DNA from 2 places in the Shewanella sp. HL-SH2 genome. Region 2 is predicted to be linked to the other one. Evidence: predicted binding sites of a transcription regulator. Region 2 holds the regulator's gene; the other holds the start of a gene.
What was found. The regulator LexA, encoded in region 2, represses DNA repair genes until DNA is damaged. The targets are predictions, from matches to a motif close to TACTGTATNNNNATACAGTA.
Positions count from the first base shown of each region.

Region 1: a site for LexA is predicted at 3,363-3,382, ahead of recN (DNA repair protein RecN). Genes of this name have one in related genera too.

Region 1 covers NZ_CP195035.1:1,728,053-1,734,890, forward strand. Annotated here, with positions in the region: gene ACRWP9_RS07515 (phosphatidylglycerophosphatase A family protein) at 1-399, shown strand, start outside; gene ACRWP9_RS07520 (hypothetical protein) at 407-1,576, opposite strand; gene recN (DNA repair protein RecN) at 1,674-3,332, opposite strand; gene ACRWP9_RS07530 (AEC family transporter) at 3,461-4,429, opposite strand; gene ACRWP9_RS07535 (YjaG family protein) at 4,636-5,232, opposite strand; gene barA (two-component sensor histidine kinase BarA) at 5,222-6,838, opposite strand, start outside.
Region 2 covers NZ_CP195035.1:791,971-798,808, forward strand. Annotated here, with positions in the region: gene coxB (cytochrome c oxidase subunit II) at 1-1,192, opposite strand, end outside; gene ACRWP9_RS03415 (cell division inhibitor SulA) at 1,582-2,100, opposite strand; gene lexA (transcriptional repressor LexA) at 2,097-2,714, opposite strand; gene plsB (glycerol-3-phosphate 1-O-acyltransferase PlsB) at 2,965-5,388, shown strand; gene mtr (tryptophan permease) at 5,388-6,644, shown strand.

The sequences.
Region 1 (6,838 bases), 940 kb from region 2:
AAAGCCCCTGGCACCTTCGGCACTATTGCAGCCATACCTTTATATCTATTAATGAGTCACTTAAGTCTGCCAGTATATTTAGCTTTGACGCTATTAATCGTGCTGGTGGGGTTTTATATTTGCGATAAGGCAGCAAGTGATATGCAAGTGCATGATCATGGAGCTATTGTGTGGGATGAAGTGGCAGGTTTACTTATCACGTTAATTGCAGCTCCAGCAGGATGGATATGGTTATTAGTCGGTTTTGGTTTTTTCCGGTTCTTTGACATCCTCAAACCCTGGCCAATCAGGTGGTTAGATGCCAAAGTACATGGCGGCTTTGGCATTATGATTGATGATATTTTAGCAGGTGTTTTTGCATTTATGTGTTTGCAGGCATGTGCTTATTTTTTCGGATAATACAACTTTAACGTTTTTTGCTCTCTTTTCTAAGTTGTATTGATTGTTTTTGTAATTGTGCGATTTTCTCAGATTGCTCAAAGTATTTAACCATATCCGTGTTTAAACAGCTGATCACTTTACCTATTGGGTTATATTTCATCGCCCAAATTTTTTCTATCCTTGAGTCATAGTCACAATACGCAAAACTCTGCTCGTTCTGCTCATCCTTTGCTTTTAATTCAGCCATTGAATCTCTCACCATAGCTTCACTTAATTGATTTTTGATGACTTGTTGGTATTGATTCATGACCCTTTCGGCATTCATGTTAAGGCTGTCATTTAACTTGAAAAAAAGGCTAATAAGCCATTGTTGATAATAGTTAATATCAGATAAAGGGTAGGTATTACTCAGCATTTCAATCATCACAGCTTTTACAAATAGATATTCTGCTGCAAATACTCTTTGAATACTTTCCTCTGACAGTTTACTGCTAAGTTTCCACGCTGCAGGGTAAGTGCCATTAAGAGGTGCTTCTGCAGCAAGTATTTTCACTCCCCAGGCTAGGTTTTTTTGCATTTTACTGCCCGCTAAAGAGAAGGTTGCAAGGTCGCTTGATGAATGAAAAATATTGTTCCAAAATCGATAATCAGCATCAATAAAGTCATTAATAAAACTAGGGCTGCCAGTGCGTGAACTCAATAATGCATTTAGCTCAGCAAGCATCTGAATATTAGATAAGTTAGTGAAATTAATTTGTGGTCTACCTGCTGAGTTATCTAGACTTTCATGCCACAAAGGCAACGTAATAATCTGTTGATATTGATTAATTAAATCAACATAACTTGTCAGCATAAACTTAATATCTACTAAGTTACCCGTTATAAAATTATGACAATTTTCAATTAATTCTTTATGGCAGGTTTGTTGATATTGTTGCAGCAATAAGTGCTGCACATCTGACAAAGGAAGGATTAAAGGGACTTGCTGTGTACCTACTATCTGCTGCGCTAATACAAAAGCGTTCTGACTTTCATTAACCGTTTCAAGTTGAGCCCACTTTTCCAATTGTTGAGTATTCACTGACAAGTAGCGGTCTTCAATATTAATATAAACTAAAACAGCAAAGATAAGAGCCAGCAAAAATATGATTGAAGCTACACTATAGACGGCTATTTTAAGTATTGACTTAAGCATTCTTACCCTTGATTTTATTATACTTTTAATTCTGGCCCTATTTCGTTGATCATTATAGTGAATTTAGGGAAAGCCCATATTAGTGGTATTTAACTCTTTATTGCAACAGTTCTCTGGCATTCGCTAGGGTGTTTTCAGTGATAATATCGCCACCTAATAAACGGGCTAATTCGTTTATGCGCTGCTCTTTATCTAAATTTTGCATTGTCGTTTCAGTTTGCCCACCTTTGTTGAACTTGTTGACAAACATATGTTGATGACCATTACCAGCCACTTGCGGTAAATGGGTAACACAAAAGACTTGTGTTGAATCCCCTAGACTTCTTAACATTCGGCCAACAACTGCTGCAGTAGGTCCTGAAATACCCACATCGACCTCGTCAAATATTAATGTTGGGGTAGAGACTTTTTTAGCGGTAATAACTTGTATACCTAAGCCTATGCGCGATAGTTCGCCACCAGAAGCCACTTTAGCAATCGGTTGTAATGGCTGTCCTGGATTGGTGCTAACTAAAAACTCCACTTGGTCACAACCCAAACTGTTACTCATTTCAGGGTTAAAGTTTACCGCAATATTAAATTGGCCTTTTGGCATGTTTAATTCATGGATTGAACGAGTGACTAATTTATCTAACTCTTTAGCATAACGAGCCCGGCTTTGACTGAGTTTTTGGGCATGGGTTAAATAGGCCTCACGGCTGAAAGCTAACGCCTGTTTAATCTCATCTAATTTAGTTTCATCATCAGACAACCCAACCAGTTCAGCTTTTAGCTGTGCATGATGAGCTGATAAGTCTTCAGCACTCACATGATGCTTGCGTGAAAGTTGCATTGCGGTGGTTAAACGCTTCTCTAAATAGGTAAAGTGTTCAGGGTCTAATTCTAAACGGCTAAGGTAGTCTTCTATTTCAACTGTGCTTTCTTGTATCTGAATTAATGCTTCATTAAGCATACTGGCTACAGGGGCTAACTTTTCATCCACGCTTTGTAAATTATCTGCTAAATGAATCACTTTATTTAGCAGTGATTCTATGTTGAACTCTTCACCTTCGGTCAGTAGATCTAAACTGGCCTGACAGGTTTTAATCAGTTCAGTACCATTAGCAAGGCGTTTATGTTCTTGTTCTATTTCAACAAATTCACCGTCAGCTAAATTAAATTCATCTAGTTCTTCAACTTGATATTGGAGTAACTGTTTGCGGGATATACGCTCATGTTGCGCATGTTCGAGCATTTTAAGCTCATTTTCGATCTGCTTATTACGTTGATAGCTGGCATGTACAGTGTCAATTAACAGCTTATGGTTGGCGTAGCTGTCTAGTAGGGTAAGTTGATGCTCACTTTTTAGCATTGCGTGGTGAGCATGCTGACCATGAATACCAATGAGTAATTGGCCTATGCTTTTAAGTTGGGCAATAGGTACCGGGTTGCCATTGATATAAGCTCGTGAGCGACCATCACTGTTAATGGTGCGGCGTAAAATGCAGTCATCTTCATTATCTAGGTCATTATCTTCTAACCAGCGCTTAGCTTGCGGCACATCATGCAATGTGAAGCGGGCACTGACTTCGGTTTTATTAGCTCCAGGTCTCACCGTATTGGCATCACTGCGGTTACCTAAACATAAACCAAGCGCATCAATAGCAATAGATTTACCTGCACCTGTCTCACCCGTTATGGTGGTCATACCGGCTTTAAAATCTAATTCTAAAAAACGTACAATAGCAAAATTGTTGATGCTGAGTTGGCAAAGCATAATGAATTCCTGTCAATGAAACTATCAAACCACTGTATTGATAAACAGTATATACTGATTTTTTATACAGTAAAGTAGTAGCCAGAAAATTATCTTTGGTTATTTGTTAGACTATCTGAGTGTGTTAATTAACCATAAGATTTTAATAGTGTTTCTATTATAGGTAAGCTAACAAAGGTCATTAATGTGCCATATAGAATACCTTGTGCGCTGCTATTAGCATTTATTTGGTATCGTTCGGCCAATAAATAGACGCTTGCTGCCGTTGGCAAGGCGGCTAATAGCACTCCCATAGTCAGTAGTTCATGTTCTACGCTAAAGAGTTTCAGTAATCCAAAGGCAATAAAAGGTTGAATTATTAATTTTAGTAAGTTGATTAAACTTATTTCTGCAATCAGGCTAAGGCTGAATAGCTTTGACAAAGATTGATGCTGAAACGCTTTAGCAAGTACCATTCCTATGGCAAATAGTGCGCAAGGGCTAGAGGTACTACCTATTTGGTGCAGCACCAATGATAGGCTTTCGGGTAAGGTGATATGCAATGCCGATAAGCTTATACCTATCATACTGCCAAGCACTATCGGATTTTTATATAATGCATTAGCCATAATGACGATAGCATGATCTGCGGACTGTTTGTCGCGGCTGGCAAGTTCGATAGAGACTAATGCAAAGGCAAACATAAATACCGACAGCAGGCTGGCTATAGCTGCCGCGACTAATGCGATTTTGTTACCTGGAAATAATAGGCTGAGTAATGGAATACCAATGAATGCTGTATTGCCAAAGGTGGCATTTAATGCGCGCATAGCTGCAATAGCTTGCTGCTTAGGTTTGCTCCATAAGGATACGACTATCACGAGTGCGTAGGTGATGATCATCGCCAGGCTAAATCCACCAATAAATCCCCACTGAATAATATCTTCAATGCGCGTTTCAGCGAGCACAATCAATAAAATTGCTGGAAAGGCAATGTAGTAAACAAATTGATTGAGGATTAGATTGGTATCTGCTGGTAGAAATCTTAATTTTTGAACAATACCGCCGAGTAACATAATAATAAACACAGCGATCAGCGGGGTAAGAATACTGGACATCCCTCGCAATTCCTTAACAAAATAATAGTAAGTCTACTTTACTTTGTTTTAATAAGAGGATGCAATTAGGCTAAAGTTAAACACGTGTTTATTTATTCAGTTTTAGGTTTAATGTTACTGAAGAGCTTAAATTTACTGAAGATAGTGCGATAAAAGCCTGAATAATATCAGGCTTTTGAATATTTTTTAGTGATATTAGGTTAGTACTACAGACTAATGCCAATATTAGATGCACCAGCTTCGATAATATCTTTACGTAAGCCTTTAACTAAGTCTGGATGAATATCTGGATTTGCTTCAATAATATCTAACAGCATATTTTGTAGCTCTTTTTCTTCTAGCATCACAGGATGGGCAAAAACATAATCATCTAATGCTTCATCCATTAAGTCCTCATCACTAAGGGCTTCAATATAGTTAGCCACAGTGCTGGAAGAAAGTTTGCTGATATTGATTATGTCATCTTCAATTTTATCCGCAATAGCACTCATTAAGGTAGAGATTGCTACCACAGCATCCATAGCCGGATAAACACCATAAGCTTCAAAATCGCTTGGGTCAGGGGTGTTTTCTTCTAATTTTTGTAAGTGAACATCTACATTGTATTTGTTTTTCTTGTCGTACTGGCTTTGCCATAGTAAGTCTAGAGCTGTTGATAAGACAGCTGGTTGGCCGAACTCGCATACCTCAGAAAATAGCTGGTAATTAGGTAGCATACGCTGGCATAAAGCGATAGCAAATAATTGTTTTTGAGGTAAAGATAACGCTTTTAAACGTTGAAAAAATCCAGGTTTATGAGTCATGCGTGATGTCCATCGATAACTGTTCTAATACTTGAGTTGCCGCCGATTCTACCTTAGTTAGCTCATCAAGTAACTCAAGTATTTCCGGTTCTAGCTCACTGGTCGAGGTTTTATGCTTTAAAGCAGATTCTATTTCTTGGCAAAGCTTCTGGGTTGTCGGTACGCCACAATAGCAGCTTGCACCATGCAGTTTATGTACGGCTTGTAACATATTTTGTTGATTTTGCTCCTGCAGTGCTAATTCTATAGTTACGATTGTGCTAGGAATTGAGTCTACCAGCATTTGTAGCATTTCAAGTGCTAAGTCCGGTTTTTGGCTTGCTTGGCTTAAGCACAACTCCCAATTAAGGGTATGAAGCTCAAAATGGGTAAATTTAGGTTTGGCTACCCAACGATTAATCACTTTTCTTAACGATGATTCATCGATGGGTTTGGGCAAAAAGGCATCCATACCCGCAGCTAAAATATTTTCTCTTTCTTCTGCAATCGCATGGGCTGTGACTGCAATTATTGGCGTGTGGCGGTTCATTGATTCATGACGTATGCGTTTGGTTGCGGTAATGCCATCCATTCCCGGCATCTGAATATCCATAAAGATTAATTCAAAGCTTTTACTTCTCGCCAGTTTAATGGCTTCTTGACCATTTTTAGCTGTGGTGACGTTAACAACTAATTCTTGTAATAAAGTATCAATAAGCTTCAAGTTGGCAATATTATCATCTACAGCTAACACCGATACATTCAAACGTTCGATATTAGTGCCAGGTGCGATAGGCAATAACTGTTGTAATGCTTTAGGGGTCGGCGGGTAAATTAAATGTCTTGCTAATTCCATATCATTGATTGGAACGTTCAGGAGTAAGTCGCTGTTGGGTTTTAAATGCTGACTAATGATGTCTTGGTCTATGCAATCATGCAGTAAAATCAGACATTGAGTATGATTTTTCATGACCTGTAATTGTGAGCTAATATGCTCAGGACTATCAAAACCATGACAGCTTGTTAAGATATAATCAAAATGGATATTTTTTTGTTCAAGGGTTGTATTGAGATGATCTAATTGTCCCACGCTGGTCAGTTTTAAATGCCACGATTCTAGGCGCCTATTCAAGGTGTCACGTGTCAGCTCTCTTGGTTCAAATAACAGGATAGATTTACCCTGCAGTAAATCCATTGGTAATACTTCACCTATGTCAAACTGACTGGTGCTAAGGGGTAAAATAAACCAGAAATTTGAGCCTTTATCTGGGCTTGAAGTGAACCCAATTTGACCGCCCATTTGGTTAATGAGGCGTTTGGTTATCACTAGACCTAATCCTGTTCCGCCAAAGCGGCGAGATATCGATGAATCTGCTTGGCCAAAAGCTTGGAATAGATATTCTTGTTGGCCTTCATTAATGCCAATCCCTGTATCGATGACTTCACATCGCAGCGTCACAGTATCTTCATTATTACCAACAAGGGTAATTTTTAGTATTACACTACCTTGATCAGTAAATTTGATTGCATTGCCGACCAGGTTGGTAATAATTTGATTCACTCGCATTGCATCGCCGCTAACACTTTCTGGCACAGTAGAATCAATATCAATAATAAGTTCTAAGCC
Region 2 (6,838 bases):
GCTCAGATGGATCGGCAGATACAACTGCTTGAGTGCTGGTATTTGCTTGATTAGGTTCTGCTGCATTAATACCACTGGCAACATTGCTTACATCAACAGCCTGAATAACATCACCGGAGTCGTTCCCCCAAGCATTACGCTCATAGGTGACAACCGCGGCAATATCTTTGGCGGTTAACTGTTTTGCAAATGATTGCATTGCTGTTCCAGGCTTACCATTAAGCACAATATTAATATGGCCATCGACAGGCCCCTTAATGAGTGGGCTGCCAATAAGAGATGGGAATACACCGGGTAAGCCTGCACCATTAGGTTGGTGACATGCTGCACATGTAGAGAGGTAAATTTGTTCGCCTTTGGTCATTAACTCTTCTTTTGAAAGAGTTTCTGACAAGGCTGCTTGAGCCGCGGCAGCTGCATTATTGGCAAGCTGTTTTTGGTCTAAAAGCCACGCATCATATTCCGCTTCAGGCAACGCCTGAACCACAATAGGCATAAATCCATGGTCTTTGCCGCATAATTCAGCACATTGACCACGGTAAGTTCCTGCTTTATCAATTCGTGTCCAAGCTTCGTTAATAAAGCCTGGGTTAGCATCCTTTTTAACCGCAAAAGCTGGAACCCACCAAGAGTGGATAACATCATCTGATGTCATTAAAAAACGCACTTTCCGATTGAGAGGCAGTACCAAAGGTTTATCTACTTCTAATAAGTAGGTTGCGCTTTTAGTTTCATCACCGTCAATTTGGGTGCGAGGAGTGGATAAAATGCTATAGAACTCGACATCTTCATTAAAATAACTGTAATGCCATTTCCACTGCGAACCAGTGATCTTAATGGTTAAGTCCGCGTCAGACGGATCTTCCATAGCGATAAGGGTTTTAGTGGCTGGAATGGCCATACCAATTAAAATAACAAATGGGATCACGGTCCAAGCAATTTCTACTTTGGTACTTTCATGAAAATTTGCCGCGACCGCGCCTTTGGATTTACGATGATAGATCATTGAATAAATCATGATCCCGAACACCACAACACCAATAGCACAGCAAATATAAAGAATAATCATATGGAGGTCATAAACCTGGCCACTGATATTCGTTACACCCTTTGTCATGTTGAGGGGCATTTCGTTTGCCCCAAGTGGAGGTGCCAGTAACACCGCCATTACACAATACAACCATTGCTTCACAAGACTTCTCCTCTGCCAATTGCGAATAGCAACTACAAAGAAGAGTCACACAGTAAGTCTCTGCTCTATGTAAACTCTTCGGTTCCCAAAAAAGCTTGATGACTTCAAAGTACCCTGGTGGTTGTAAGCGTGTAAGGCTTACGGATTTGTATTTATGTGCACCACGCTGGCACCTACAACTGAACCTATCAATTCTGATTTGACGCTTTTATCTGTCAGATAAAATCTAGACTGTAGCGTTTCAATTAGGTTAAAAATGTTTCAACCCTGTTAAATACATTACTTGTAGATTAAACATTGATCAAGATCACTTTTATAGCTAATTAACTGAAAGTTTGCATAAAAAAGCCCTGTACATAGACAGGGCTCAGTAAACACGGCGTTTAGTACTAATGAAATGAAGTGAAATTAATTGTTTTAACAGCATTATTTTGATTTGAAATAATCGCTTTAGTTGCCAAATTAGTGCCTAAGTGAGTGCTTACATCTTCAATAACGACACCTAATGCTCGGGCACTTTTTGCGACTAACTCTAATCGGCGACTGTCGCGTGCATCTAAAGGTTGAGTCCATGAAATAACGGCACTTGATGTACCACTGGTTAATGCTTTTTCCATTGCCCAAAGTGTTTCAATTTCATCCTTTGCATGTACTAACAATACGCGGTCCATTCTTACCCCAGCACTAGCTAACATCTGTTTATAATTGATATTGGCGGGATTAATTAGCACAATCCAACGACCTTGCAGGCTTAGTTGTGCCAATTGGCTAGCATATTGACTGAGTTCCACTTTACCATTGGTTTCGGTTTGGAGTGTGGTGATAGGCTGCGCTAAATTAATATCTGCAGTTGGCAAATCTACCCATAAACCAGGATGACGAGGGGATGTACCCATTAGTTTGTTCATAACCATTCTCCATTACGAATTACACCAACTGCAAGCCCTTCAATAGTGAGGCTTTGGTAACTTAAATCGACTTCGATAGGTGCATACGCTTCATTTTCAGCGTGCAAATATACGACATTGCCTTTTTTCTCAAAACGTTTCACTGTCACATCATCTTCAACACGAGCAACAACGACCTGGCCATTTCTGGCTTGCTGTATTTTATGAACGGCGAGTAAATCACCCTCTAAAATGCCGATGTTTTTCATGCTGTCACCGCGAACCCTTAACAAAAAGTTTGCGGCAGGTTTAAACATATTAGGATCAACTTGATAGTATTGTTCTACATGCTCTTGCGCTAAAATAGGTTCACCTGCAGCGACTTGTCCAATTAAAGGTAAACCTGCTTCTTCGGGTTCATCTTCTTGGGTTAATCGTATTCCACGGGATGTGCCGGGCATGATTTCAATAAACCCTTTTTTAGCCAAGGCTTTTAAATGCTCTTCTGCGGCATTTGCGCTTTTGAAACCTAAGCGTGTAGCGATTTCTGCACGAGTAGGTGGCATACCAGTTTCAGAGATATTGTTTTTAATAAGCTCTAAAATTTCAGCTTGGCGTGGTGTTAAGGGTCTCATGTTATTTCCTGTCTTTCTATACAGTAACTGTCATTATATACAGTGTTTGTGTTTGCGCAAGTATTCACCAATTATTTTTTAATTTTATTATTTGAAATGTTTTTTTTATTATATGTATCAATTGCATGCTTCAATTTATTTGTTCTTGAATTTAAAAGCATTGTTTGATGTGTACAGCCTATAGTGAAAGGTAACCAGTTTCTGGTATCCTATGCGCCCATATTAAAAGGGCTTTATTGCGAATATTATTATGTCAAAACCAGATTCAATCATGCTTAGACTGCTGCGTAGGGTGCAAAAGCTGATGGTGCAAACGATAGTTGTGCCACATGACCCATTTGCAGATCTAAACTTCGATCCAGACAAGCCCATTGTTTATGTCATGAAGACAGAGTCGATCAGTGACACTGCAGCATTAAGCGAAATGACCCAAGGCTTAGGCTTACCAAGTCCTTATGCGCCATTACAACTTGATGGTATGAAAGTGCCACGAGTTGTTTGTTTAGAGGGGCGAAAGCCTATTATTGGTAAGCGTGAGGGTGGTGAGAAGTTTTTAAACTGTTTTACCAGTTTATTAGCGCTCCACCGTCAGCAGCCTGAATTAGATATTCAACTTGTGCCAGTAAGTCTTTACTGGGGCCGTACTCCAGGCAAAGAAGATGACACGATGAAAGCTGCTGTGCTTGAACGTGAGAATCCAACCTGGTTACGTAAATGGTTAATGATTCTATTTCTAGGTCGCCATAGTTTTGTGCAGTTCTCTAACGCAATGTCATTACGCTATTTAGCCGATGAACATGGTACTGATGAAGCCATTGCCCATAAATTAATTCGGGTGGCTCGGGTACATTTTCGCCGTCAACGTAAAGTCATGACTGGACCACAACTGCCTAACCGTCAAGCTCTGTTTGCTTCGTTATTAAAGTCTGAATCGATCAATAAGGCCATTGAAGAAGAAGCGGCAAACAAGAAGATTTCCAAAGAGAAAGCGCGTGAAACTGCGATTGAGTATCTGGACGAAATCGCGGCCGACTATTCAGATAGTTTAGTACGTATTGCTGAGCGTTTTCTCACCTGGTTATGGAATAAGCTATACAGTGGTATTAACATCAAAGGCGCTGAGCAAGTGCGCCAACTGCATCATGACGGTCATGAAATTGTATATGTGCCTTGTCATCGCAGCCACATGGACTATTTACTGCTGTCTTATATTTTGTATTACCAAGGTATGGTGCCGCCGCACATTGCAGCCGGTATCAACTTAAACTTCTGGCCTGCAGGCCCAATGTTCCGTCGTGGTGGTGCATTTTTCATTCGCCGTAGTTTTAATGGCAACAAACTGTATACCGCTATTTTTCGTGAGTATTTAGATCAACTGTTTGCTAAGGGCTACGCCGTTGAATACTTTACCGAAGGTGGTCGTTCACGCACTGGTAGATTGCTTGCACCTAAAACCGGTATGTTAGCCATGACAATTAACAGTGTGCTGCGTGGTATTGAGCGGCCGGTGACGTTAGTGCCTGTTTATCTCGGTTATGACCACGTGATGGAAGTGGCTACTTACCATAAAGAATTAAGTGGTAAGAAAAAAGAGAAGGAATCGCTTTGGCAGGTATTTGGTGCTATTCGTAAGCTGGGTAATTTTGGCCAGGGTTACGTAAACTTTGGCGAGCCAATCAATTTACAAAACTTTTTGAAACAACAATCTCCTGATTGGCGTGAAGAAATTGCCAAAGATCCAGACCAGAAACCATCATGGGTTACGCCAGCAGTTAATCTTCTAGCCAATCAAGTGATGACCAACATTAATGGCGCAGCAGCGGCAAGTTCAGTCACGCTAACTAGTTTAGTGTTATTAGCCTCAGAGCAAAATGCGTTAGAACGTCATCAGCTTGAGCGTCAGCTAAATTTCTATTTAAAGTTGTTAAAACAAGCACCTTATTCCGACTATGCATCGGTTGCAGAAGGTGATGGTCCATCCATTGTTAAGCATTGCTTATCACTCAATAAATTTACCTTAGAAAAAGACCCACTAGGGGACATTGTCGCAATTGACCCTAACCACGCTATTACCTTGAGTTATTATCGTAATAACATTATTCATATCATGATTATTCCTTCCTTAATTGCCAGTTGTTTAGTGCGCTATGAAGAATGTAATCGTGAACAAATTCTGGCAGTGGTTGAGGACTTTTACCCGCTGATGAAAGCAGAATTATTTATGGGTATTGCTGATCTTCCCGCTTATGTTGATTTAGTGCTTGATCAAATGGTTGAGGAGAATTTAATTAGTGGTGATAAACGTTGTGTTGTTGTCCAAGCGAATATCACCCAGTTAGAGCTATTAGCTGAAACCGTCAGTGAAACATTACAGCGTTATGCAATTATCTTTAATTTGCTAGGGATCAAACCTGAATTAGAGCGTGCTGAGCTTGAACGAGACAGCCATTTATTGGCCCAAAGGTTAGGGGCGTTGCACGGTATTACTGCACCAGAGTTCTACGATAAAAAATTGTACAATACCCTGAGCGTGAAACTAAAAGAGCTAGGTTATTTATGCAGTCGTGAGCCATTAGATGAAGTGTTTCGTATACGCGACCACGCGAATGGATTATTACGTCCATCAGTGCGACAAACCATTCAAGATAGCGTAAACGCGGAGCATTTAAATTAATGGCAAACCACATGAATGCGGCTAAAAATAGCCCCAAAAGTAAGTCTCTTATTGGTGGGGCAATGATTATTGCTGGTACGACTGTCGGCGCGGGAATGTTCTCGTTACCCGTGGTCGGGGCAGGTATGTGGTTTAGTTATTCTGTACTGATGTTAGTAGGTATTTGGTTTTGTATGCTGATGTCTGGTTTACTATTACTGGAAGCCAATTTACATTTTGAGCCTGGGGCCAGTTTTGACACGTTAACGCGTGATACGCTTGGGCAATTTGGTAGAATAGTCAATGGGTTATCAATTGCTTTTGTGTTGTACATCCTAACTTACGCTTATATTAGTGGCGGTGGCTCGATTGTTAATCATAGTCTGCAGGCCATTGGCATCAGCTTACCGCAAAGTATCGCCGGATTAGTGTTTGCGTTGGTGCTTGCACTTATTGTGTTAATCAGCACTAAAGCCGTTGATCGCATTACCACCATTATGCTTGGTGGTATGGTGATCACTTTTTTCTTAGCTACGGGTAACTTATTAATTGAAATAGATCCAAGTCGATTGTTTGAGCCTGATGGTGAAGCTCGATACTTGCCTTATATGTTAGCTGCATTGCCATTTGGCCTGGCCAGTTTTGGTTACCATGGTAATGTACCCAGTCTGGTTAAATATTACGGTAAAGATGCCAAAACCATTGTAAAAGCTATCGTACTAGGCACAACCATTGCCTTGGTGATTTATGCCTGTTGGTTAGTGGTCACTATGGGTAATATTTCTCGTGCTATGTTCTCAGATATTATTGCCCAAGGCGGTAATATGGGGGTATTAGTGGCGGCCTTATCTGAATCCATCGCCAGCGAAAATTTATCACGCGTACTGACCTTGTTTGCCAACTTAGCGGTTGCTTCATCTTTCTTAGGGGTGACATTAGGCTTATTCGATTACCTAGCTGATTTATTTGGTTTTGATGATTCACGTACTGGTCGATTAAAAACCGCAGCAATTACGTTTATTCCACCAACAGTATTAGGGTTACTCTTTCCTAATGGTTTTTTAATGGCTATCGGTTTTGCAGCTTTAGCCGCAACCATTTGGGCGGTTATTGTACCTGCACTATTGGCTTATAAAACCCGTCAGCTCTATCCAAATAGCCGAAGCTTTAAAGTACCAGGAGGCAATATGTTGATCATTATTGTGGTGTTATTTGGGGCATTAACGGCAACGTGTCACTTGTTGGCCATGGCGGATATTTTACCGGTTTACCAGTAGGTTTTTGACAGGCTTACATAATAAAAAGTCTTCTTCGGAAGACTTTTTGCATTTATGGCATTTTGTAGCTTAACTGTGGGCAATAAGATACGTGAAACCCTATGTTAAGAATTAAAAATGAAGGAGGCATGTTTTAATCATTACGTTACCCTCCCATGTTATAAGGCAGATGAAACATAAAACAAATAAACTTG